DNA from 2 places in the Rothia sp. HSID18069 genome. Region 2 is predicted to be linked to the other one. Evidence: riboswitches for the same ligand, from Rfam matches in the RefSeq annotation. Region 2 holds a riboswitch; the other holds the start of a gene.

Region 1 (11,794 bases), 960 kb from region 2:
CGAAACATTGAGTTCTTCAACAATGAGCTTGCCACCACCGAAGGAACCATCCAAAAATCGCAGGCGGCCCGCACCCTCGAAACCACGCTGGCGTTATTAACCGCTCTCGACTCCCCCGGGAATAGTCAGGTGGCAGAAGCCGACTACCAGGTGCTACGGTCCGCAGTGGTACAGCAGTTGCGCGGGTTTGTCTGCTCGTTAAATACTGAAAGTCCGTTCGTTCGTAAACACCTTACCGCTGTTCAGGCCCTCAGTAGTGAAAACGTGTGGTCAACTAAGCTGGATGCGCAGAGTCAGGCACATGTGCTCTCCCTTGCAGAGCTCGGCGGCAACATTGGTGATGGTAGCCCTGAAGCACGCACTTTCGACCTCACGGTACGTACTCTACAGTTAGATCTGGTCGAAGGAAATAGTGCTGCGGCCGCTAAACGTCTAGAGCGTATCCGCGATATTGCGGTGGCGCTCACCGAATTGATTGACAGGGTTCCCGCCATTGAAAAGCAGAAAGCGCACCTTGACTATGTGCTCTCAGAGGCATGGAACGAGCAAGTGTCCCTCGCGCGCCTTGAAGCTATCCGTGAAGACGTACGCGGCATTATTCACCTGCTGCCTAAGCACGAGCGAAAAGTGTTCTACACAGATTTTGCTGACACCACATTCGAAAGTGTAGAAGCCCAGATTCAGACTAATACCACCGGCACTGTGGATCCCACAGAATTCGAAGCAAAAATAGCTCACCGTATGCGGACACTTATGGGCATGGCTGTGGTGCAAAAAGCTCGGGACGGATATGCCCTCACCGAAGAAGACGAACAAGAACTAGACGCCGCGTTCGTGGCATCCGGTGAGTTCACAGTTACTGACATTCTTACGATGCATGAATCCCACCCGAACCTTGGGCTATTCCTGCGGTCAATAATGGGAATGAGCCTTGAAGCAGTTCAAGAACACCTCAAAGTTTTTATCCAAGAAGATGCAACGGAAGAACAAATACGCCTCGTCACCATGCTGACAGATGCACTTGTTAAGCATGGTACCGTTGAGCCTGCCTCAATCTTTGGGGAACCCTATGTGGATACCCGCCAGCTAGATTACACGTGGCTAGGAGATGTTGCAGCAACTGTGCAAGCTCTCAACCAGGGCATACCTCAAAATACATAAAAATACATGTAATCCGCTTAAATACATGGTTTTATTCACATAAACATGTTGCCCACCCGGTCTGCAGAATCCGGGTGGGCAACATGTTTATGTTCTTCGGGTGTATTGCAGGGGTTCAGCTATTACCGTAACGCCCGGTGTGCTTGGTCGAAGAAGTCACGCTCGTACAGACATGCGCTCATATACGCTTGGGCAGCAGCAACACGCTGACTGGGGGAAGCCTGCTCGAATGCTTCCTCAACAACCGCCACGCAGCGGCGCACATCTGCAGCGAACTCTTCGCCGCCATACACCGAAATCCAGGCATTATACGGGTGTTCCTCGTGGGTTTTCCCCAAGAGCCGGTAACCGATCTCAAGGTACAGCCAGTAGCATGGAAGCGCCGCAGCTGCGCCCACCACATAATCCTCGCCAGCGGCAGTAGCACGTAAAAAGTTCGTGTACCCCATTGTCACTGCCGAAGGTGCACCGCGCCGAATACCGCCCTGCTCCGCGGGAATAGCAGGATGCGCCGCCAACCATTCATCGTGCAGAAGCGATTCCTCAACAATCGCCGCCTGAGCGCCCGCCGCCCAATGCACCTGTCCCTGCGATGAGCTGGCACGTGCCGAAAGAGTAGCTAAGGCGCGAGAATACTGGGCAAGATACTGCGCATCCTGGTCAAGGTAGAAGCCGAATAAATCCTCGTCAAGCGTGCCGTCGCCCAGCCCGCGAATAAACGGCAAATCGAGAATGTCTCGCCAAATATCACCGGTGGCTTCCCACAGGGCGGCGGTCCACGGGCCCGCCGGAGTTACCTTCGGCTCTGGGGGTTTCTGCTGCGCGGGTTTCACCAAGTTTTTGGGGTTCTCACCTGTAAGCTCTTCAGCAGCATACAAGTGTTCCCACGGTTTCGTATCGGCTGCACGCTCCAAACGGCGAGCGCGTGTCTGATGATCAACCGGCCCGTGGCCCTGCCCGTTGCCCACGTGCAGTGCCTCACCCGCGATAATAGCTTCGTTGAGCCACCGGGTGCTCCATGCCAGCGCATTCGTGAGTACTCGCGCGTTCAGTTCATTATTGCCGTTCACAAGGGCAAGTCCAAGGCGGGTAGCAAGACTTGATGAGAGCGAGCACCCTGTGCCGTGGGTGTTCTTCGTTTGAATGCGGGCAACAGCCACATGTGTATGAGTTCCATCAGGGAAAACAGCCGAGTTTCCGGCGTCCTCCCCCGTCAAATGGCCGCCCTTAACAATCACGATCGTGCCGGTGCTCCCGGCAAGCTGGGCTGCCTGGTTGTGAGCCTCCTCCAAAGTCTGGGCAGGGTTGCTCTCACAGAGCACCGCGAGTTCGGCGATATTCGGGGTGATAACATCTGCCTGCGCCACCAATTCACGCAGTGCCTGCTCGGCGTCTTGACTAATCAGGCGGTCACCGCTGGAGGCAACCATCACCGGGTCAAGTACCACCACTGGTACCGGATGTTCTGCAAGCCAGGTCTTGACGGTGGTGATGGTTTCGACATCGCCGAGCATACCGATTTTAACGGCATCCACAGTCACATCGTCGAAAACTGTCGCGAGCTGTTCCTCTAAAAATTTGGTAGGTGGAGCAAAAATGCTGCGAACCCCCTGTGTGTTCTGTGCGACAAGCGCGGTTGTGGCGCACATACCGTAACCGCCGCTTGCGGCAATAGATTTGAGGTCAGCCTGGATTCCAGCACCGCCTGTGGGGTCGGTTCCGGCAATGGAAAGCACACGAGGTATCGATGTGTCTAGTAGCGTCATAGCTATAGTCTCCTTGGGGCGGCACGGCATCGCTGCTGGCGCACCACAGTATAAAAGAATGGTTGTTCGGTGTTTGAGAAATAAGATTTAAGGCTGCTCTGCCATGGTTCGATATCCCTTCGCTAGTTCTAACTAGAGCAGGTTCAATGGGTATTTCTCAGCCCGCGCCACGGCATCATATCGTGTATACCGGTGGGTTCGGGGCACCCCATATCGCTTCTTCACTCTAACACACCCACTACTGGGGTGCCGCAGGTGCACCGTAATATATGGGCGCAGGGTATATGTGGGCCTTATTGTTTGGTCGCGCCGCTAGGTCAGCTCAAAAATCTCGGTTGGGGTGCCTTCGGCAGTGATTTTCCCATCCTCCAGCAGCACAGCACGGTCAGCGAGGGAGGCGATACGCGCATCATGGGAAATAATCAGTACGGCACGGTCAGCTAAGACCGCGCGTAAAGATTCGGTCGCATCCACCAGCTCAAGCTGCGTGGTCGATTCATCAAGGATCACCGCGTGCGGGTTTGCCAGTACGATGCGTGCCAGCGCCAGCTGCTGCACCTGGTCACGGGTCAGCTCAAAATCGCCGCCGCTGATCTGCGTGTTCAACCCCTTAGGGAGGGTGCGCCACCAGCGGGCACCCACCGCATCTAGGGTGTGGCCGATCTGCTGCTCGGTGGCTTCTGGGGCTACGGCGGTGAAATTATCGGCGACCGTACCGAAAAAGATGTGGGCCTCTTGGGTGCATACAAGCAGACGGGGACGGCCATCCACATGCGCATCAGTGGGGAAATCACCGTTCCCTACGGGCTTGCCGAGCACCCTGATGGTGCCCTCTCGTGCGGTGAGCGAGCCGCCGATCAGCCGTGCCAGGGTGGTTTTTCCTGACCCGGAGCGGCCCACCAACGCCAGGCACTCCCCGCGTGAGATGGTGACGTTAATGTTTTCCAGCACAAACGCCTGGGAGGAGTACCCGTACGACACCCCACGGCATTCGATGGCGTGCGAGAAGTGCCCGGCGGCTTCGGCTCGTTCAATAAGGTGCGTATCGACGGGCGCCTCATTCGGGTTGGAGCGCAGCTTCTCGCGGGCTGCGTTGCGTTCTGCGGTGCGTTTTTCGCGTTGTGCTTTCGCCAGGTTGACCACGCCGAAGACGCGCCCCATGTTCACCAGCATCAGACGAATATTGTTAGTGTGATGCCCCAGAATATCTGCCATAACGCGCAGGCTAAACACCATAATGGAGGCGGTGGCCACCGCACCCCAACTGGCCCAGCCTTGCATGACGCAGAAGCTGCCCCACAGCAGGCACACAATGGTGGGAAACCAGGCGTTGAGGGCATCAAGTACGTAGAACCTTTGGCGTAGGCGCTGCATTTGGAGGGTCGCCTCGAACCGGTGCCTGTTCCCGTCATCGAAGACTTTCTCACGGCTTGAGTGCACCCCGAGTTCACGGATGGTGGCGGCACCGCGCACGTTTTCGGTGAGCACACTATTGAGTTCACTCGTGTTTTCTTGCACGACCTGGTTTTTCTGCGCCATACGCGGCAGGTAGTGGCGCATGAGCACCGCGAGCCCCACAATCATGGGAAGGAAAATAAGGCTCATGGGTATGCTCAGTGTTGCGAGTGAGGCCATTGAAACAACAAAGTAGAGCACCACGAACAGGATTTCGAGTAGATCGAAGCTGACCGCGTTGGAGGCCGAGGAGAGATCGTCGGTTACGCGGGTGAGCAGATCGCCACTGCCGGATTCTTCGACGGTGCGCGCGTCAAGGTCAAGGGCGGCGTCAATAGTGTCGATGCTGGCTTCTCGGGTGACGAGCGCACCTAGCCGGGATGCACTGTACATGGCGATGCAGATTAGTATTGCCTCCGCAAAGGTTGCCGCGAAAATAATCATTAGCGGCTTCCACGGGTATTCCGTGTATTTCCCAGCGACCACCTCATCGACTACAGCCCCGATCTGCAGGGGCACGACCGCGCCCATCACACTGGCGAATAGGTATATGCAGAAGGTGAAAGCTGCCCTGCCCTTGTGGTGGATAATATATGCGCCCATCATGCGGGCTACTGCTTCGGGCGGTTCGGTGGGTAGTTTAGCCACGGTTCACCTCCTGTTTCTTGGGTTTGTCGGTGGTGCTTGAAGGTTTGATGGTGCCATCGTCTTCTACAACCACGTACCCGTCGCGTTCAATACGGCGCACCACTTCGGCGGTGGTTGAGACGATGTATATTTTTGCTATTTTTTCGAGCAGCCCCGGTTGGCCCACGTGCTGCTCTAAATGGTCGTAGATGTAGCGTTGGCTGGGCTCATCAACTGAGTTGAGGGGTTCGGTGAGTACGAGAATCTGGGCGTCTTGGGCGAGAGCACGGGCTAGTGCTAAACGTTGGCGCTGCCCGCCCGAGAGGTTAGCCCCTTCACTGGTGATGCGGGCAGCATAGTAGTCGTCGGGGTCGAGCCCGCCTAACCGGTGCGCAATTTCCCGGGAATCGGTGATCTTGAGCAAAAATTCGTCTTTTGCACGGGCGGCTTCTGCGGTGGCGGGCGGCACGGTCCCTAGGCGTAGGTGCTCTTGCAGGGTTCCGGCGAAGATCATGGGGTTTGATTCACTCAGAAGCACACGCTCTTCCGTTTGAGTGTTGTGCGGGGTGGGTGTCTCTACGCTATTGCCGGTTCGTAGTGCTGCGGTGAGCGCCTGCGCATAGTCTTGGGCGGTCATATTGTGCGCACGCGGGTTAATGTAGATGATGTGCTGGTTGGCTGCTTGCGCTGATACTTCTCGCACCCGCACACGGGTGGTGCTTTCGTGGGCGTTGGCCTCTGCCTGTAGTTCCTCCATTTCGGTGTCTGTGCGCGGTTTTTTCAGCACACCTTTTCGAACACCCGCATACCCTTCAAGCCGAGCTATTTTTGCCAGACCAATTTTTGCGTACCGCCATTCTGTGATGAAGTTTTGGGAGATCCAGATGGGGCCGCCCATCATGGAGATAATGGAGGCAACAGTCACCAGGGATGCGGCGTGCACGTCAGGCACCCAGCGTCCTTCTTCAACATGGCCGGTAAGTGCGAACCCCACACCAAGCAGGGTGACTATGCCGGTGAGGAGTACGCGTACGAAAAACATCCAGCGGCGGATACGTTCATAAGCCATGAGGGAGTCGAACACTGCGTTAGCACCTTCACGGTAGCGTGCCCGCATTTGTTGTTCGGCCCCTAACCCGGTGATAGTGCGTAACCCGGTGGCGATGTCTGAGGCACGGGATGAGTTCTCTCCATCTTTAGTGCGGTATACACCCACCCTGTTCTCCAGGAATTTAGAGTACTGGATGAGCGCACCAACCACGATGAAAGTTCCGACGAAGGTAATAATGGCAGTGAGCGGACTAATGAGCCACAGCATTACCGCACCCATTGCGGCAACAATAATAGCGTTGGCGAAGAGCGGCACGGAGAAAAAGAGGTTAGTGACGCGCCGGATGTCTTTCGTCATAACGGTGACCATCTCACCGGGGTCTGCTTTCGCGAGGGAACGCCCCAGCAGACCATTCACATAGGTGCGCCAGTCCCGGTCGAGTTCCGATCCAAATCTGAGGGAAGCGCCCCACCCGAAGTACTCATTGGCTGCAATCACCATGATAGATGCTACAACCACCCAGAAAAGCGGCCATGCAACTGCGGTGTTGCCAACGATCTGCTGGTTAATGAAAACGCCCACAATAACGGGTATAAGGACGGCGCCCACACCCGCCGTGGTTTCGCCTACCATGGGAATCACCCAGCGGTGCCAGGGGTAGCGGTACCCTGGCGGGGTTACCCGTAATGACACCCTGTTTTTCAGCTCGTCTGCGGCGGGGGCTTTTACGGGATGCTGGGGTGTGTTTTCTGCGTCTGTGTGGGTGTGTGCTGTTTTTTCTGTGGTGTTTTGTTCTGCTGATTCCGCTGTTTCTGTCATTATCGTATTCGCTATCTGCCGTCCCCTCCGTATACATTCAGTAAATACAGATGGTAACATATTTATTCTATATGTGTTGTATATTACACTACAGTGTGCGGGGTTTCTACGCTTTACAGCAGATACTGCACTTACCAACAGCATGAAAGGATTAGAACATGCGCAGACTTTTTGTTATCTTCGGCCACCAGGCTATAGACAGTATTTTTCCCAGCCCCACACTAGATTGGCGCTCTTACATCATTGACATGGGAGATTTCCGTTCCCTCTATGGAAGTGTTGGTTTTTCTTTCGAGGGCAGGCTAACCACGCTGACCGATCGTGCCCGCAAACTCGCCATGACGGCTATTTACGGTGCTATTGAATCAAAAATGACGATGGGTGAAACAATTTTTCTGCGCGGAGATTTGACGGGGCTCTCAACTATCGACTCCCCCGATACACTCACCACTAAAGACGTTAAAGGTGTCATCAGACTGGCTAGGGCCTACGACTACACCGTTCATCTAGTAGATGCGCACCATAAAAATTCCCCAAACCCCACGGATACTAATAGTGCCTTTGATTGTGTATGGGAACAAAAACCAGACCGTAAGATTATGCGTGACTGGGTGAATATGCACGACATTGTCCAGATACTCACCGTAACGCCGCACGACCTTTCAGAGTATGAACGCATTGTCCTTGTAGGCGATATTCAAGGTGCAGGTGATGAGCTTCAAGAGCTTATTGCCAAAGTTCCGGGAGGGCTAGATAGCCCCCACAATTTCTGGATATTTGTGGGTGATCTGTTCGACCGGGGCACCACCCCGGTGACGGTGTATAACACTCTGCTGCCTGAACGCAAGAATGTGGTGATTGTACAGGGTAACCATGAGATCGCGGTGCGGCGTGCCTCATTAGGTACTTTTAATTACGATAAACCAGATGACACGATCGAGACTCTGCGGCAGCTTGAAGAAGCTGGCATTACCAAACGAGCAGTGCGTGAAGAGCTTATTAACCGTTCGGTGCCGTTCTTCGCATTTACCGTGGGCGCCCGGGAGCATTGGGTGAGCCACGGTGGTGTTATTCCCGCTGTGCTGGATGCGGTGACGGCGGCACCTGGCCGGTATGTGACGGGGCTGCTCGCCGACGAGGTGTTGTGCCGTGGTACGAATAATACGGAGCGGGCGCTGTACGGCAAAACGAATTACCGGATGTTCGCAGACGAACTGGATACGGCCTGCGCTCGCCGCGATATTGTGCAGTGGTTCGGTCACCGGCATGAGAAACGCATGGAGGGTATGTCACCCCTAGATTTTGAGGCAATCCGTCCCCTGGAGTCCGGTGTGGAGCATCGCGGAGGGTTTCTCACGGCAGTTATGCTAAGCAATAATGGCGCAGTCGAAACACTCATCCGTGTGCCCTCTACTTCTACGGTCAAGCCGTTCCGCTAGCATCTTCTGCCGGGGCCAGTATCCTACTATGCACCACGGTACAGCGTATCCTCTACTCCCCGGTCAGCGAGTTCTTGCGCTAACGCCGCAATTTTTTCCGGGGTTACGTCGTGAATATCCGTTGCGGTTTCAAGGAGTATTCCCTGATGCAGGGGGTTGCCTAAGTCGCTGATTAGTTCGCATACCGCCGGTTCACTGAAATACGTCTTCCACCCTAGAGAGGGTGTGTACGCCTCTCTCTTCGGTACAGCACGTAACCAGGCAGTTGTTGTCCATGTCGCTAAGTGCGGTGACCAGCAACGAATAATTGTTTCAAGCAGCTGTTGACCGGATTCAAGAGTGAGTTCTCCCTGTGAAGATTCTGGTACTTTGGGGTCTCGCCAAAATTTGATCAGGACAAAGTTTTTAAAATTCTTATTGTCGGTTTGTATTCCTACGCATCCTTGGACAATTATTGGGAGCGGCCCCAGATATTCAAGGTTAAAGTAGTACCCAAATGAGGCGTCTGCATCTGGAGTTTTTGCGCCCTCTAGCTGGCCCAATAGCAGATCAGTCAGTCCGGGAGTAGAATTTTCAACATTGGCCCCTAGCCGCTGAGGAGCTTCACGCATAATACGCCAATGTCCACCCGGGTACAATGACTCAAACGAGGTCATAAAGTGGTGAAGTTCTGACACGCAATCATCAAGAGTATCTTCCCTTGCGGTCGCCCAGTATCCCGTTATTTTTGTATCCTTCAGGGATATGTCCATCACTATATTGTGTGCTCCTTGTCGGAAAAGAAAATAACCACACGTCGCTATACGCAAGTCTAACAGTCGGCGGATTTCGGCTAGCGTAGATTGACCATACGCCCAAGTTTTCTGTGGCCTATCTACTTTGTATGCTGCGACAGCTACCAATATTGTGCGCATCGCTGATTTTGACGGATTCTGCCAATTCTCTGCCCCTAAACTCGGTAAAATTGAAGCACCATGAGCATTCTTGAATACCTTTCCCCCAAACTCGCGGAGAATCCCGGAGATTACAACCGGCGCGACTACACCGGCAATCCGCTCACCCCGGATGAAATCTATGAGGCGTTCACCGAGTGGATCTCCAGCCGAGGCATGACGCTTTACCCAGCCCAAGATGAAGCAGTCTTGGAAATTGCGGCGGGACATAACGTGGTGCTGGCAACCCCCACCGGGTCGGGTAAATCTACAGTGGCGGTGGCGGCGCATTTTACCGGTTTGGCAACTGGTCAGCGTTCCTACTACACCGCACCCATTAAAGCGCTTGTTTCCGAGAAGTTCTTTGATCTTATCGAGATTTTTGGTGCCGAAAATGTCGGCATGATTACCGGGGATTCGGCTATTAATGCGGATGCCCCCATTATCTGCTGTACCGCCGAGATCCTGGCGAATATTACTCTGCGCGAGGGCAAGGCCGCAGATGTCTGCCAAGTCATTATGGACGAGTTCCATTTCTACTCTGACCCGCAACGCGGCTGGGCATGGCAGCTGCCGCTTTTGGAGCTTCCGCAAGCTCAATTCTTGCTCATGAGCGCAACCCTGGGCGACACCACACGCTTCCAGGAAGAGATGACGGCGCTCACCGGTCGTGAAAGTGTGCTGGTTGCCAGTAGCGAGCGCCCAATTCCGCTTCATTTCTACTACTCGACCGACCCCATTCAGGAGGCGGTTCAGGAGCTTGTGCAGACTAAGCAAACCCCCGTCTACATTGTTCATTTCTCCCAGAAGGCCGCCTTGGAGCAGGCAAACGCGCTGCTGCCGGTAGCTATTGCTTCGAAGGAGGAGAAAGAGCGGATCGCGCAGCTTATTGCGAAGTTCAGGTTCGGCCCGGGTTTCGGCAAGGCGCTGAATAAACTGGTGCGGGCTGGTATTGGTATTCACCATGCGGGAATGCTCCCTAAATATCGTCGCCTTGTGGAGCAGCTTGCGCAGGCTGGATTGTTAAAGGTGATTTGCGGTACCGATACTTTGGGCGTGGGCATTAACGTGCCTATTCGCACTGTACTTATTACGGCCTTGTCGAAGTTTGATGGGTCGAAGAACCGCCGTCTGCGCGCACGTGAGTTTCACCAGATCGCGGGGCGTGCCGGTCGAGCTGGTTTTGATACCGCCGGTACCGTGGTGGTGCAGGCGCCCGAACACGATATAGAAAATGCGCGCCTGTTGGCCAAAGCGCAGGCGAAGTTCGGTGACGATACGAAGAAGATTATTCAGTCACTGTCGTCTAAGCGCAAGAAAGCGCCGGAAGGTTTTGTGGGGTGGTCGGAGAAGACCTTCGATCAGCTGGTCGCAGCAGAGCCTGAGCCGCTGACCTCTTCGTTCGATATCACCCACTCAATGCTTTTGAACCTGATGCAGCGCCCGCAGAATCCGGTGGTCGCAGCCTACCGCATTCTTCAGGAGAATCATGAGCCGCCGCAGCGTCGTCGGGAGCTTTTGCGTAAAGCCGTTGGTATTTATAAGGAGCTGCTGACTGGCGGGGTTATTGAGCGTACAGATACCCCGGATGAGCATGGTTCATACCTGCGGCTGACCGAGGATTTGCAGGATAACTTTGCGTTGAATCAGCCGCTTTCGGCATTCGCAGTGGCAGCTATTGAACTTTTGGATCCCGATTCCTCCAGCTATGCGTTGGATGTTCTTTCACTGATTGAGGCAACTTTGGAGCCACCGCACCTGGTGTTATACGCGCAGGAGCGTAAGGCTAAGAACGAGCTTTCAGCGCAGCTGAAGGCAGACGGTGTGGAGTATAACGAGCGTATGTATGAGCTCGATCAGGTAACCTACCCTCAGCCTCTCGCAGAGTTGATCGAGCAGGCGTACAGTACGTATCAGCAGTCGGCCCCCTGGGTGGCGCGCTTTGAACCTCACCCGAAATCTGTGGTGCGTGATATGTACGAGCGCGCTATGGGTTTCAACGACTTTGTACAGTACTATGCGTTAGAACGTGGCGAGGGTGTGTTGCTGCGTTACCTTTCGGATGCATATAAGGCGCTGCGGCAAACGGTACCCGAGTCAGCCGTCAACGATGATCTTGCAGAGATTATTGAGTGGCTGGGCGAACTAGTGCGCCAAACCGACTCATCGCTGGTGGACGAGTGGGAGAAACTTGCCGCTGGCGAAGATGCTGCATCCTTGGCAGCTGATCGTGCCGCCGCCGAGCTTGAAGATGATACTCCCCCAGCCGTCACGAAGAATGTACGCGCGTTCCGGGTGATGGTGCGCAATGCTCTCTTCCGCCGTGTGGAGCTTTTCGCTGATGAGCGAGATCGCATACTTGGGGAGCTAGATGAGGTTTCAGGATGGGATGCTGACGCATGGGCGGATGCAATGGACGACTATTTTGACGCTTACGACGATATTTATACGGATGCTGAGGCCCGCTCCCCTAAGCTCGTTCAGATTGACGATAATGTGCGGGAGCATCCTGGTGTATGGAAAGTACAGCAGACCTTTGCTGAT
Region 2 (11,794 bases):
GGGTCGGCCCGATGCGCCTTGTCGGTTCAGGTGCTGCAAGCCCGAAAGCGGTCAAGTTCGCCGCGTTTTTGTGCTTCGGTCTCGCCGTGTGTTCCGGTATGTTGCTGGTGGCGTTGGCGAACCAGTGGTGGTTCCTGGCGGTTGGCGCATCCGCGCTTTTTGCGGCGTGGGGATACACCGGCGGGAAACGGCCCTACGGGTATATGGGTTTGGGTGACGTGTTCGTGTTCATCTATTTTGGGCTGGTTGCCACTTTAGGCACGTTATTCACGCAAACTAATCAGCTGACGCTCACCGGGTGGGTGGGTGCCGTGGCGGTGGGCCTGATCTCGTGTGCGCTGCTCATGGCGAATAATGTGCGCGACATCCCCACCGATAGTGAATCGGGTAAGCTCACCCTGGCGGTGCGGCTGGGTGATAGGGCCGCACGCATCACCTACGCGGTTGAGATGATCCTGGCGATTCTGCTGTGTACCGTGCTGGTGCCGCAGAACCCGTGGTTTGCGCTGATTTTTGTGCTGGTAGGGCCGACCGTTTACTCATGCGTGACGGTGCTTTCTGGGCGCACCGGCAAAGACCTCATCCCCGTGCTGAAACAGGCCGGTATTGTGGCGCTGGCGTACAGCCTGCTCATGGGGCTGGCGGTATTCTTGGGGAACTTCAGCTCGCTCTCCTAACCCCCTGCCCCATAAACTTTTGTGGGTTTTCCCGACCCGCGCAGGCCGCACAGGCTGTTGCTAGGCGTAGTAGGTGTTCAGGTGCGCCAGGTAATCACCCGCGCTGTCTGCCACCAGCTGGGCGGCGGCTTCATCGTAGTTCTCATGGGTGTCGATGGTGTGGAACGTGAAGAGAGGCTGATAATTGGCGCTAATATAGTTAGCCGTCAGCTCGAAGGGGCGCAGGGTTTCAGCAACAGTGTACCCAACGGAGCCTTCCGCACTGTACTCTGAGGCGGGAGCGCCCAGCGAGACGGCAATACCGAGTTTCTTATTCTCGAATGCCTTACCCTTTGATCCGTAGGCCCACCCGTACGTCAGCACCTCGTCGCACCACTGTTTCAGAAGCGGAGGGCAGTTAAACCAGTACACCGGAAACTGAAGCACAATGTTCTGGTGCTCTTCCACGAGAGCCTGCTCGCGCTCTACATCAATCACACCGTCGGGGTACTCGCTGTACAGCTCATGCACGGTAAACCGATCCGGATGCTGGCGCAGCATCTGCACCCAGGTTTTGCTGACCATAGAATCATGGATATTAGGATGCGTGACAATCACAAGGGTTTTCATGGTATTCCCTTCCGTTCGACTTGAGAAAATACCATGGTATCCATGCCGTTTGGCTCTGACAATACCTTAGAGTACCCTTTCGGCTAATGGCTATACAGCGATCTCTCGCAAGGAGGTGCGCTGCTGACCGTGCGCATCAAAATTCTTCGGATCCAGCCATTGCAACAACCGGTGTTTACGCTGCTCCCATTCGGTATCCAGCATTGAATACCACGCCGTATCGCGGTTGCGGCCTTTATATACGACGGCTTGGCGGAACGTCCCCTCATAGGTGAAGCCCAGACGCTCGGCTGCGCGGCGTGAAGGCTCATTCAGTGCATCGCATTTCCACTCGTAGCGGCGATAGTGCAGCGTCTCAAACACGTACTGCGCCAGCAGGTACTGCACCTCCGTGGCGGCGCGCGTGCGTTTTAGACGTTCGCCATAGGTCACGCTGCCCACCTCGATAACACGGTGGGCGGGGTTAATGCGCATGAGCGCTAAAGTGCCAATCGCACGCCCATCCTGATCTATCACAGTCAGATAGTACGGGTCGGTGGATTCCTCCATGCGCTTGAGGAGGGTCTCTAACTCTGCTCGGTCAGCAACAGGGTTCAGGGACAAATAGGTGAAACTTGGTTTGGGCGCTTCAGGGCCGTAGACCTCGTACAGGTCGTCGCCGTGGCGTTCTGCATCAAGTTTTTCGAGGCGGCAGTAGCGCCCCTGTAAACAATCAACACTGGGGGCCTCACCCGCGCGGTAGTCGGGCAGGGCATCGCCGATAGGCTGCTGGTAGTCGTTATATCGCATGGGTTTTCTCAAATTTTTCGGTTGCGGCAGGTGCTTCTTTATCGTACCTGCAGAAGCACCAGCCCTCAGCGATTTCCTCTGTTTATAGTCCGTACATTGTTTTCATGGCAGCCCATATGATGCCGGGCTGCTCACTGATAGCCTCATGGCTGGCGAACGGCACATTCATCAGGTGCGCCTCGGGCAGGTGCTCACGCAGTTCCGCCAGCTCTTGTAGAGAAAACAGAAAATCGTTCTCCCCACGCGCGGCCAGCACAGGCACCTTAATCGCGGAAACATGCTCGTTCAGGTACCCTGTCTCCGTGGTGTCCAGCCACCGGTGACGCAGATCGTCTACAAGTGTCTCAAGGTGAGGGCGCGGATTCAGCCTCTCGTAGGATGCGACCCTGTCAGCCATGCGCTCACGGAAAAGTGCGGGCGACAGGTTCTCAAACATCTCCCGTACGGAGGCATCCTGTACACCACTCCACGACGCACCAACAGTCACTACCGAGCGGACCCGTGTATCCTCAGCCGCTAGCCGGTAAGCCGCCGTGCCGCCATCGCTGAAACCAAAAACGTGGTATTCTTGCAGCCCGGTAACCTGCACAATATGACGCGTGTCTTCAGCAAGCTGCGCGTAGGTGAGTTCAGCCGTGCCGCGGGTGGAACGCCCATGCCCGCGTGCGTCGGTTTCAACCACAAAAAAGTGCTGCTGCAGCTCAGGCAGGATAGCAGCGAAATCCTCTGCTGACCCGAACCCACCGTGCAGAAGCAGCATGGCCGGGTTTTCAGGCTCACCGCTTAGACGGTAGAACAAATCAGCGTCTCGATAATGCGTGGTGGGCATGTGTTTCTCCTAAAGGCTGAGGGTGCGGTCTGTAAGGTCGCGTCCCCTGCCCGGCCAGCCCGGCACCTGAATCTAGGGTTCCGCCCTTGCTGCCGGTGGTCGGTACGTCCCGCGTTTTCATTCAACTGACTTACTAATAGCATGTCATATTTCTTCTGCGCCGGATATATCCTCAAAACCAATAATGTTGCTATCACAAAAGTTAATGAGTATGCCGTACGGCTCGGCAATAGGCAGCGGGCTTTCCCTAAAAACAATAGACCAGCTGCGGCCCTCATAGAACATAAATTCCGGCAGCGAAAGAAGCGGCCCGTCGGGTGCACGATCCCCCTCAGAGACCCCTAATGCGCCCGGGTTTTCAGCCAGGATGCTCTGTAGAAATAGTTCGGCGTCCTGCCGGTACGCAGATGCACGGTTCATGGTGTGGGCGACAAACGCAAAATCAGCATCGTGATAGTCGGCAGGGTGGCTCAGCTGGATGGAGAACGGCATATGTTTAAAGATGCCGTGCAGAAAATACTCCCCTGTCTCGCCGGCAGCTGTTACCTGCATATCCGTAAAGCCAGCAGCATACACATCCATGCGGTAATCCGCCCTCCATCCACCAAGTGCGCTCAATGCCCGCTACCCCCACAGGAACTGCAGGGCGCCCAGCCACCACGACACCCCATACGCGAGCGCAACAATCACCACTGAGGCCACCACCAGGTACGCATCCCGACGTGAATAGGCGGGCACACGCGCCCACGACCGCGCCCCCGCACCGAACCCGCGTGCCTCCATGGTGACCGCCAGGCGTGAGCCGCGCCTAATAGCCTGCACCATCAGCGCGAACATCTGCCCCGCACCGGTGCGCAGCCGCCCCCACGGGCCCTGCCCCGCGCCCAGCCCGCGGGCACGCCGCGCCTGCCCCAGCGTGTTCCACTCCCCAAATAGGATTCCCACCAGGCGCAGCGCCGCCAGCGCGGCCAGCACAAACCGTGCCGGGAGCCGGAAGGTCTGCGCCAGCGAATCCCCCAGGTCTGTGGGGTCGGTTGAGAGCACGAACGCGAACGTGGGCAGCACCATCGCCAGGGAGCGGAGCATCATTGAGACGGCGGCAGCCAGCGAACCCTGCGTAATACTATTCACCCCGAAGTCGAGGATCACGGGGCCGGTCTTATTCACCAGGATCGCCACACTCCAGCCGGTGCTGGCCACCGCCACCAGGATGGGCCAGGCGCGGGCCAGTAGGTTGACCGGGCGGAAACCCACCACCGTGAACCCCACCAGTTCGAGGACGAGCATGACGGTGGCGCTCACCGGGTCTTTAATGAGGATCGCCGCCAGGATAAGCACCACGGTGACCACGCATTTCACCCCCGCGTTCAGCCCGCCAAACCAGCTGTTCCGTTCGGCGCTTGGCCCGAAAAAGTCCGTGTTCATGCGCGGTTTCCTTCCTGAGCATCCCGGGCGGGCGCATCAAGGGTGATGCTCCGCCCGCCCAGGGCAGCCGTGAACTCCATATCGTGGGTGATAGACAGCACCGCCGTCCCTTCGGCCAGCAGCCCGCGAATAATGCGCACCAGCTCACCCCAAGTGTGGGCGTCCTGCCCGAACGTGGGCTCATCCAGGATGAGCACGCGGGGCGCGGTCGCCAGCGCCGAGGCCACCGACAGGCGGCGTTTCTCCCCACCGGAAAGAGTGAACGGGTTAGCACCCAGCAGCCCGCTAAGGCGCAGCCGCTCAGCCAGGGACTCGGTGGCGGCAGCAAGCGCGCCCTCATCCACGGGCTCACGGCGTAAAGCGGCTAGGCGGCGCGGGCCCAGCTGCAGCTCCTCACGCACGGTGCCGCGCACGAACTGGTACTCGGGTTCCTGAAACACGTACCCGATTCGCCCAAGCAGCTGCGCCGGGTTCCATGAGGGCACATCCCAGCTGGCGGGGTGCGCCTCGTGGGCGAGGTTTTGCAGCGCCGGATGCGCACACAGGGTGCCGTCGGCGGCGTAGAGCAGCCCGGCCAGGGTGAGGGCAAGCGTTGATTTTCCTACACCGTTTGGGCCCAGGATACTCAGGTGCTCCCCCTGCCTGATGCTCAGGTTCACCCCGCCGCGCAGGGTGGGCATGCTGATGCGCACGGGTGCGGCATCCGGCATGGTTTTGAGCTGTTTACGGCGGGCACGCAGCTGTTTTTTGGTGGGGTATTCCCGCGTGATAGCAAGGTTTTCGGCGGAGAGCAGCTCGGCTTTTGGCGCCGTTGGGGTGCCGGGTGTTTCGGGTACGTAGCCGGGCACCCACACGCCGTCGGCGATGAGGGTTTCGCGGGCCTCATCAAGCACCTGCTCGGGCGGGCCGTCGTGGGTGATGCCTCCGCCGGAGCCGAGCACGATCACGCGGTCCATGTGCTGCGCCCACACGCTCACCCGGTGCTCCACCACGATGAGGGTAGCCCCGGTGTGCGCGGCCGCCCGCACCACGGCCTCACGCACCTGCTGCACCCCCTGCGGGTCGAGGTTGGCGGTGGGTTCATCCAGCAGGATGGCGCGCGGGTGCATCGCCAGGATCCCGGCAAGCCCCAGGCGCTGTTTCTGCCCGCCGGAGAGGGCGCTGGTGGGGTGGTCCAGGCTCAGGTGCTCCAGGTTCACGGCGCTCAGGGCTTGGCTGACGCGCTCCCAGATTTCTTCGCGCGGAATGCACAGGTTTTCGGGGCCGAAGGCCACATCGTCGCCCACGCGGGCCAGCACCACCGACGACTCCGGGTCTTGCTGCATGAGCCCCACTATTCCGCGCGCATCGGCGGGTGTGTGCCCGTCGATGCGTGCGGTACCGAGCTGGCTGTGCCCGTCATCATCGTGAATAACCCCCGCTAGGGCGTGCAGCAGGGTGGATTTCCCGGCGCCGGAGGGCCCCAGCAGCAGCACTTTCTGGCCGGGTTCGATGCTCAGGGTAATCCCCGAAAACGCGGGTTTTTCACGGCCGGGGTGGTGCCACCCGAACCCGTCCAGTTCGATGCGTGCCCCCGCTGAGCCTGCTGGTTCTGCGGTGCGGTGCTGCCCCACGGTGGTGGTGTTCACGGTGTGCCTTTCTCCTGCAATAGTGAGGTGTTACGCCTGCACGGTGCGGGCTTGCGCCCCCGAGGCGAGGGAGGCGAGCACACCGGTTTTCGCGAGCGCCTTAGTGAGCGCCCACGAGCCGATACCGGACATTACCAGCCCCGAGAGCACGGAGCACACGATGTAGATTGCGGCTTTGGTGGGGTCCATATCCGGGTAGTAGATGAGGATTTCGTTGCCGCCCATGAACAGCCCCGCAAGCGCACCGGCGAATACCGCCACCGGCAGGTTCCAGCGCCGGTATGCGAACACGGCAAAGGCGATTTCGGCACCCACACCCTGGATGAGGCCCGCCAGCAGAATCTCACCGCTGAAAGCGCCCCCGGTCAGGAGCACGGAAATGAAGGCGGCCACCACCTCGCAGTACAGTGCGGCACCGGGTTTGCGGATCAGGTACCCGCCGAGCACCCCGGCGAGCAGCCAGGCGCCGCCAATGAGGGGCTGGTATTCGGGGACGGCCGCGAAAATGGTTTTAGCGGCCGGGCTCACCCCAATATCCCACACCCAGAACACTACGGCGCAGGCTACCGCCACGACCGATACGATCACGATTTCGTTCACACGCCATGTGAGGCGAGATTTATGTGACATTTTTCCTCCCGTCGTTGGAAGGGGGACAGCCTCGCCCCGTGTATGTGGGCGGGGTTATCGAGAATAGTCGACTCCCTACACCGGTACTAACCGGATCAGGTTCGAGGGTCTGCGTAGCACTCTCAGCGCCGTAGGGCGCTCCCCTGTCGTTAATGCCCGGGTACCACCCGGGGTCCATACATATTCTACATACAGGTGAAGGCTTTGGTGAATCCCGCTCAAAGACCGTGTTCTGCCCAAGGAATAGCGGGTAATAGGCGTGAAGCTGCCCGAAAGTGGCTTTTGGTGTGGCGGGGCGGGTATCACACCCTGAAAAATCCGCTCCGGGTGCGCGTAACCGCGTAAAAGCATATACGCTAGAGGGTAGGGTATTTCTATCGAATGGAGAAACTATATGAACCCCGTCGCCAAAATCGCCATCACCGGTGTGAACCTCGCCGCGTCCGCTCTCGTAGGTAAGGGCTTGAGCTATGTGTGGAAGGGTGTTACCGGCAATGAACCGCCGACTATCGCCCCCGAATCTGAAGACACCGTGCGCAACGTTATTATTTGGGCGGTGCTCACCTCGGTGGTGGGTACGCTGGTGAGCATTGGTATTGCCCGCGCCCAGCGTCGCTTCCTGCCCACCCGGTAGCGCGTACCGTACCGCACACCACCCGCTGATGCGGGTATTTTGAGGGGATGCGCGGGTTCGCCGCACCGGCCCGCGTGTCCTTCACTTTTTCACACAAAACATCCCCGCGGAATGCGCACGGTCGCGCCCGCCTGACAGCTTTTCAAAGAACATGGCTACTACACCTGACCACAGCACCAGCCGCCGTTCGGTGGCCTCATGGGTGCTTTGGGACGTCGGATCGTCAAGTTTCGACACCATCATGACCACCTTCATTTTTACGGTCTACCTCACCAGCGCATACTTCGGGTCTAAGGAGGGCACCTCTGCGGCGCTGTCGCTGGGGCTGACCATTGCGGGGTTTTTCATCGCCCTGTTGGCGCCGGTCACCGGCCAGCGTGCCGATAAAACGGGTAAGGGCGTCTTCTGGTTGGGTGTGAACACGCTCTCGCTGGTGGCGTTGACGGCACTGTGCTTTTTCGTTGCGCCCTCCCCGGCGTACCTGTGGCTGGGGGTGAGCCTGGTGTCGGCGGCAAGCGTGTTCAGTGAATTCGCATTCGTGAACTACAACGCTGTGCTTCCACGAGTTTCAACCCCGAATAATATCGGCAAAATCTCGGGTCTTGGCTGGTCGGCCGGGTACCTGGGCGGGGTGCTGGCGCTGGGTGTGGTGCTGTGGGGGTTCGTGCTTGAACCGAATGGGCTGCGGCTCAGCACCGACGATGCGTTCAATATCCGTGCGGTCGCCCTGTTCTCGGCGTTCTGGTGCCTGGTGTTCTGCCTGCCGCTGCTGGTGCGGATGCGGCGTCGGGAGCGGTTCCTGCCGGAGGTGCTGCCCGTGCGTGAGCTGAAGTTCTTAGAACGGGGTTTTACGCGGCTTTCCCCGGCCCGCCAGGGTGGACTGTTCGCCTCGTACCGGGAGCTGTGGCGCACCATTGTGCGGCTGCAGAAAAGCGCCCCGCAGACCCTGTACTTTCTGCTGGCAAGCGCGGTGTTTCGTGACGGGCTGACCGGCATTTTCACGTTCGGCGGTATCCTGGCGGCGGGCACGTTCGGTTTCACCACATCTGATGTGATTATTTTCGGTATTGCCGGTAACGCCGTGGCCGCTATTGGTGCGATCCTTGGCGGGTACCTGGACGACTACCTGGGACCGAAGAAAATTATTGTGTTCTCGCTGGTGGGTATTCTGCTGGCCGCCACCCCGCTGCTGCTGTTCCCGTACCCGGGCACGTTCTGGGTGTGCGCGCTGGTGCTGTGCCTGTTTGTGGGCCCGGCGCAGTCGGCGTCCCGCACGTTCCTGGCGCGTATTGCCGACCCGGGTACGGAAGGTGAACTGTTCGGCTTGTACTCCACAACTGGGCGGGCCACAAGCTTCTTAGCCCCCATGCTGTTCGGTGTTTTCGTGGTGATTTTCAACGCCCAGGTGTGGGGCATCTTGGGGATTATGATCGTGATTCTGGCCGGGCTGCTCATGCTCCTGCCGCTGGAGTCGCCGGAGGCGCTGCGGCAGCGTAAAGCCCGCCGGCTGGAGAAGAAACAGGTGAAGCGGGAGAGGAAAGAGCACAAGGCCGCCCACCGGCGGTAAGGGGCAGCATACCGCAACGCACCGGCCGCATCACAAAATAACTCTGTGATGCGGCCGGTGCGTTTGTGCCTAGTTAGTCTGCGAACCAGCCTACTCGGTGGCCTCCGCGTTTTGAGTGGTGTCCCCTGCGGGAGTCCCATCGGCGTCTTCTGCGGTATCTTCTGCGGCGGTTTCGCTACCGGGAGCATCCTCTTCGGAGGCGGCCGCATCCGGGTCGGCGGCATCCAGCTCAGCCGGTTCAGGGTCTGTGTACAGCGGGTCATCCACCGTGCGCACCGTCACAATACCCGCCTCAGAAAGCTGCGTAATCACCGTATCGTACGCATCCCGCGGCAGACCCTCAAACAGTTCGCACAGCAGCTCATAGTGCGTCTCTGAAGAGATCTGCTGCTCAGCAGCGATCCAGCATTCGGCTGCGAACCCCGACAGCTCGTTCAGGGCCTCACCGCGGTGCAGCAGGAACGTCTCCTCCCCCACCAGGTACCCCTCACTACCGGGCGCACGAGCCACCGTCACAGTACCGTTAGCGAACACGTTCGGCAGGGCATCTGCGGGCTCAAACGTCTGGTACCCTTCGGCTTCACGCTCCGGCAGCCCCTCACCGCTAAGCAGCTGATACACCAGCGGCTCAGCCTGCTGCACCTCCGAATACACCAGACGCCACGCACCGCCGCTTTCAATAATCACATCGGCGATGCTGCGCAGCCCCTCACGGGTGAACATCAGCCCCGAGGTCTGCTCACAGATCGTCATAAGCGCCTGCGCCAGCGGCACCGGCTCAATACGCGGGGAGGTCGGCTCGTCACGGCGGTCAATGATCACCACACGCTCAAGACGGTAGCTGTGATCATCCGCAGCAACCACGTTCAGCCCCAGCTCGGCGGGGTTCTGCTGCTCCTTCGGCTCGTCGGGGGCAACAATGACCGACAGCGGCTTCGGGTACGGCACCACGGCACCGGTGGTGCGCTCAATAATGGTGGTCTCATCCGTCAGGTACGCCAAACGCTGCCCCAGGTAGCGGGAGGCGGTGGTTTTACCGCTGCCGGATGCCCCCACCAAAGTAATGGCACGCTTCGTGGCGGGGTCACCAATGGCGGCAGCATGCAGCAGCACCTTAGAACCACCCACCAGCTGCTGAATCATAGCGACCGTGAGCATGGATGTCATGGACTGCAGCGCCTCAGCCTCACGGGTGACGTTCACCATCTGCATGGTCTCGAAACCGTTCATCAGCTGCGGGACCTCATCAAACAGGTTTCTGCTGCCATCATGCGCCACGAGCATATGCGCCACGGAGCGGGTCGCCTCAATAGCCGCCTCAACGCTCTCATACAGCACCGGGTCGAGGGTAGCCCAAATCTGCTCCACCTTGCTCACGAACTGCTCGTCAGCGCCGGGACCAAACACCACCTTCAGTTGGGCGCCAGCGGGCCGCACAACCATTGTAGGGAACAACAGTATTCTCTTTTCTCTTAGCCATCAGGACAATAAACCCCGGCTAATCTGCGGGATTCTCAGTAACGGGAATCTCGGTACGGTGAAAGTTCAAATAGCTGCGCGAAGCCGTGGGCCCGCGCTGACCCTGGTAGCGGTTGCCGTAAGCGCCCGAACCGTAAGGGTGCTCAGTCTCGCTCGTGAGCCTGAAGAAGCACAACTGGCCCACTTTAGAACCCGGCCACAGCATGACCGGCAGAGTCGCCATATTCGACAGTTCCAGGGTCACATGCCCCGAAAAGCCCGGGTCGATGAACCCGGCCGTGGAGTGAGTCATCAGCCCCAGCCGGCCTAGGGAGGATTTACCTTCCAGGCGGGCGGCGATATCGGCCGGGAGGGTGACCTGCTCGTAGGTGGAGCCGAGCACAAACTCACCCGGGTGCAGAATAAAAGGCTCATCGGGGGCAACCTCAACCAGGCGGGTGAGGTCTTCCTGCGGCTGTGACGGGTCAATGTACGGGTACTTGTGGTTATCGAACAGCCTGAAAAAACGGTCGATGCGCACATCAACACTGGCTGGCTGAATCATCGAGTCGTCGAACGGGTCGAGCACGATGCGCCCGTCAGCAATTTCCTGTCGTATATCGCGGTCTGAGATAAGCACTCTCTAAGGATACCTAGTGTATCCCCTCCCGTGCGCACCGAAGCGCCACAAATTTTAGGGCGTGCCGCACAATTGCGCACGCATCGATCCTGAACAGCACGGCGGCGGGGTGCTAGCGGGCGGGGTGATGAGGCACGCACCCGGCCGGTATGCGAAAAACCCAAACACACGCTACACTAGATATGTCCATTACGGATACGCGGCTGTAGCTCAATGGTAGAGCGCACGCTTCCCAAGCCTGATACGCGGGTTCGATTCCCGTCAGCCGCTCCACTTGTGTCTCCAGCCTAACGGCTGGAGACCTCTTTTTTAGGCTTACAGGAATCGCTTACACTAAAAAATCGCCCCATCAGGGACGATTTTTTACCTCCAGCCCGTCAGCCGCTCTCATAAACCCCTAGCTTCTGTTAGGGGTTTTCGTGTGCCCAATTTTAGACGGGAATCGCTTCCAGGCGCGGATTTGGTACCTCGCTCGCTCGGAATCCGCACCCTCCAGCCCGTCAGCTGCTCTTAAAAGCTCTGGTATTTACCAGAGCTTTTTTATTTTCCTGACTAACCCGCGAGCAGGTGGTTTTGGCAGCGTGTCAGAGCAATAAAAACGCCGCCAAGAACCGCGATAAAGGTTGTGTGTTAGCCTGAATGAGAAACATCTGCGTGTGCCGCGTCGTCGCAAAATCACCGCAACGCCCGCGTGAGCACGCAGGAAGTACTACTTTCACAGTCGAATCGTGGTCCCATGACAACCAACAGCACCGCCAAAACCACCACACCTTTAGACCTTTCACTGTACCTAGTCACCGGCGAAAACCCCGTCGAAACGGTGCGGCGGGCACGGCACGCCACCTGCATACAGGTGCGCTCCAAGCCCATCAGCGCCCGCGACCTGTACGCCCTTGCCGAAGAGATTG

Evidence for each region. A riboswitch is a leader RNA that binds a small molecule or an ion and turns the genes downstream of it on or off. The one in region 2 is predicted to bind thiamine pyrophosphate.
Region 1: it holds a riboswitch for thiamine pyrophosphate, as region 2 does, so the genes downstream of both, D8M41_RS04370 (bifunctional hydroxymethylpyrimidine kinase/phosphomethylpyrimidine kinase) here and D8M41_RS00225 (ECF transporter S component) in region 2, are expected to answer to the same signal.

Annotation. Positions count from the first base shown of each region.
Region 1 covers NZ_RBMG01000001.1:1,001,588-1,013,381, forward strand. The annotation lists gene D8M41_RS04365 (DEAD/DEAH box helicase family protein) at 1-1,161, shown strand, start outside; gene D8M41_RS04370 (bifunctional hydroxymethylpyrimidine kinase/phosphomethylpyrimidine kinase) at 1,284-2,927, opposite strand; TPP riboswitch at 3,025-3,148, opposite strand; gene D8M41_RS04375 (ABC transporter ATP-binding protein) at 3,240-5,030, opposite strand; gene D8M41_RS04380 (ABC transporter ATP-binding protein) at 5,023-6,879, opposite strand; gene D8M41_RS04385 (metallophosphoesterase) at 7,038-8,318, shown strand; gene D8M41_RS04390 (hypothetical protein) at 8,345-9,070, opposite strand; gene D8M41_RS04395 (DEAD/DEAH box helicase) at 9,293-11,794, shown strand, end outside.
Region 2 covers NZ_RBMG01000001.1:39,784-51,577, reverse strand. The annotation lists gene D8M41_RS00260 (1,4-dihydroxy-2-naphthoate polyprenyltransferase) at 1-677, shown strand, start outside; gene D8M41_RS00255 (NAD(P)H-dependent oxidoreductase) at 738-1,286, opposite strand; gene D8M41_RS00250 (GNAT family N-acetyltransferase) at 1,377-2,075, opposite strand; gene D8M41_RS00245 (alpha/beta fold hydrolase) at 2,158-2,904, opposite strand; gene D8M41_RS00240 (hypothetical protein) at 3,049-3,522, opposite strand; gene D8M41_RS00235 (energy-coupling factor transporter transmembrane component T family protein) at 3,529-4,329, opposite strand; gene D8M41_RS00230 (ABC transporter ATP-binding protein) at 4,326-5,957, opposite strand; gene D8M41_RS00225 (ECF transporter S component) at 5,988-6,587, opposite strand; TPP riboswitch at 6,643-6,742, opposite strand; gene D8M41_RS00220 (DUF4235 domain-containing protein) at 6,982-7,221, shown strand; gene D8M41_RS00215 (MFS transporter) at 7,373-8,788, shown strand; gene D8M41_RS00210 (hypothetical protein) at 8,879-10,243, opposite strand; gene dcd (dCTP deaminase) at 10,287-10,886, opposite strand; tRNA gene D8M41_RS00200 (tRNA-Gly) at 11,086-11,159, shown strand; gene D8M41_RS00195 (thiamine phosphate synthase) at 11,623-11,794, shown strand, end outside.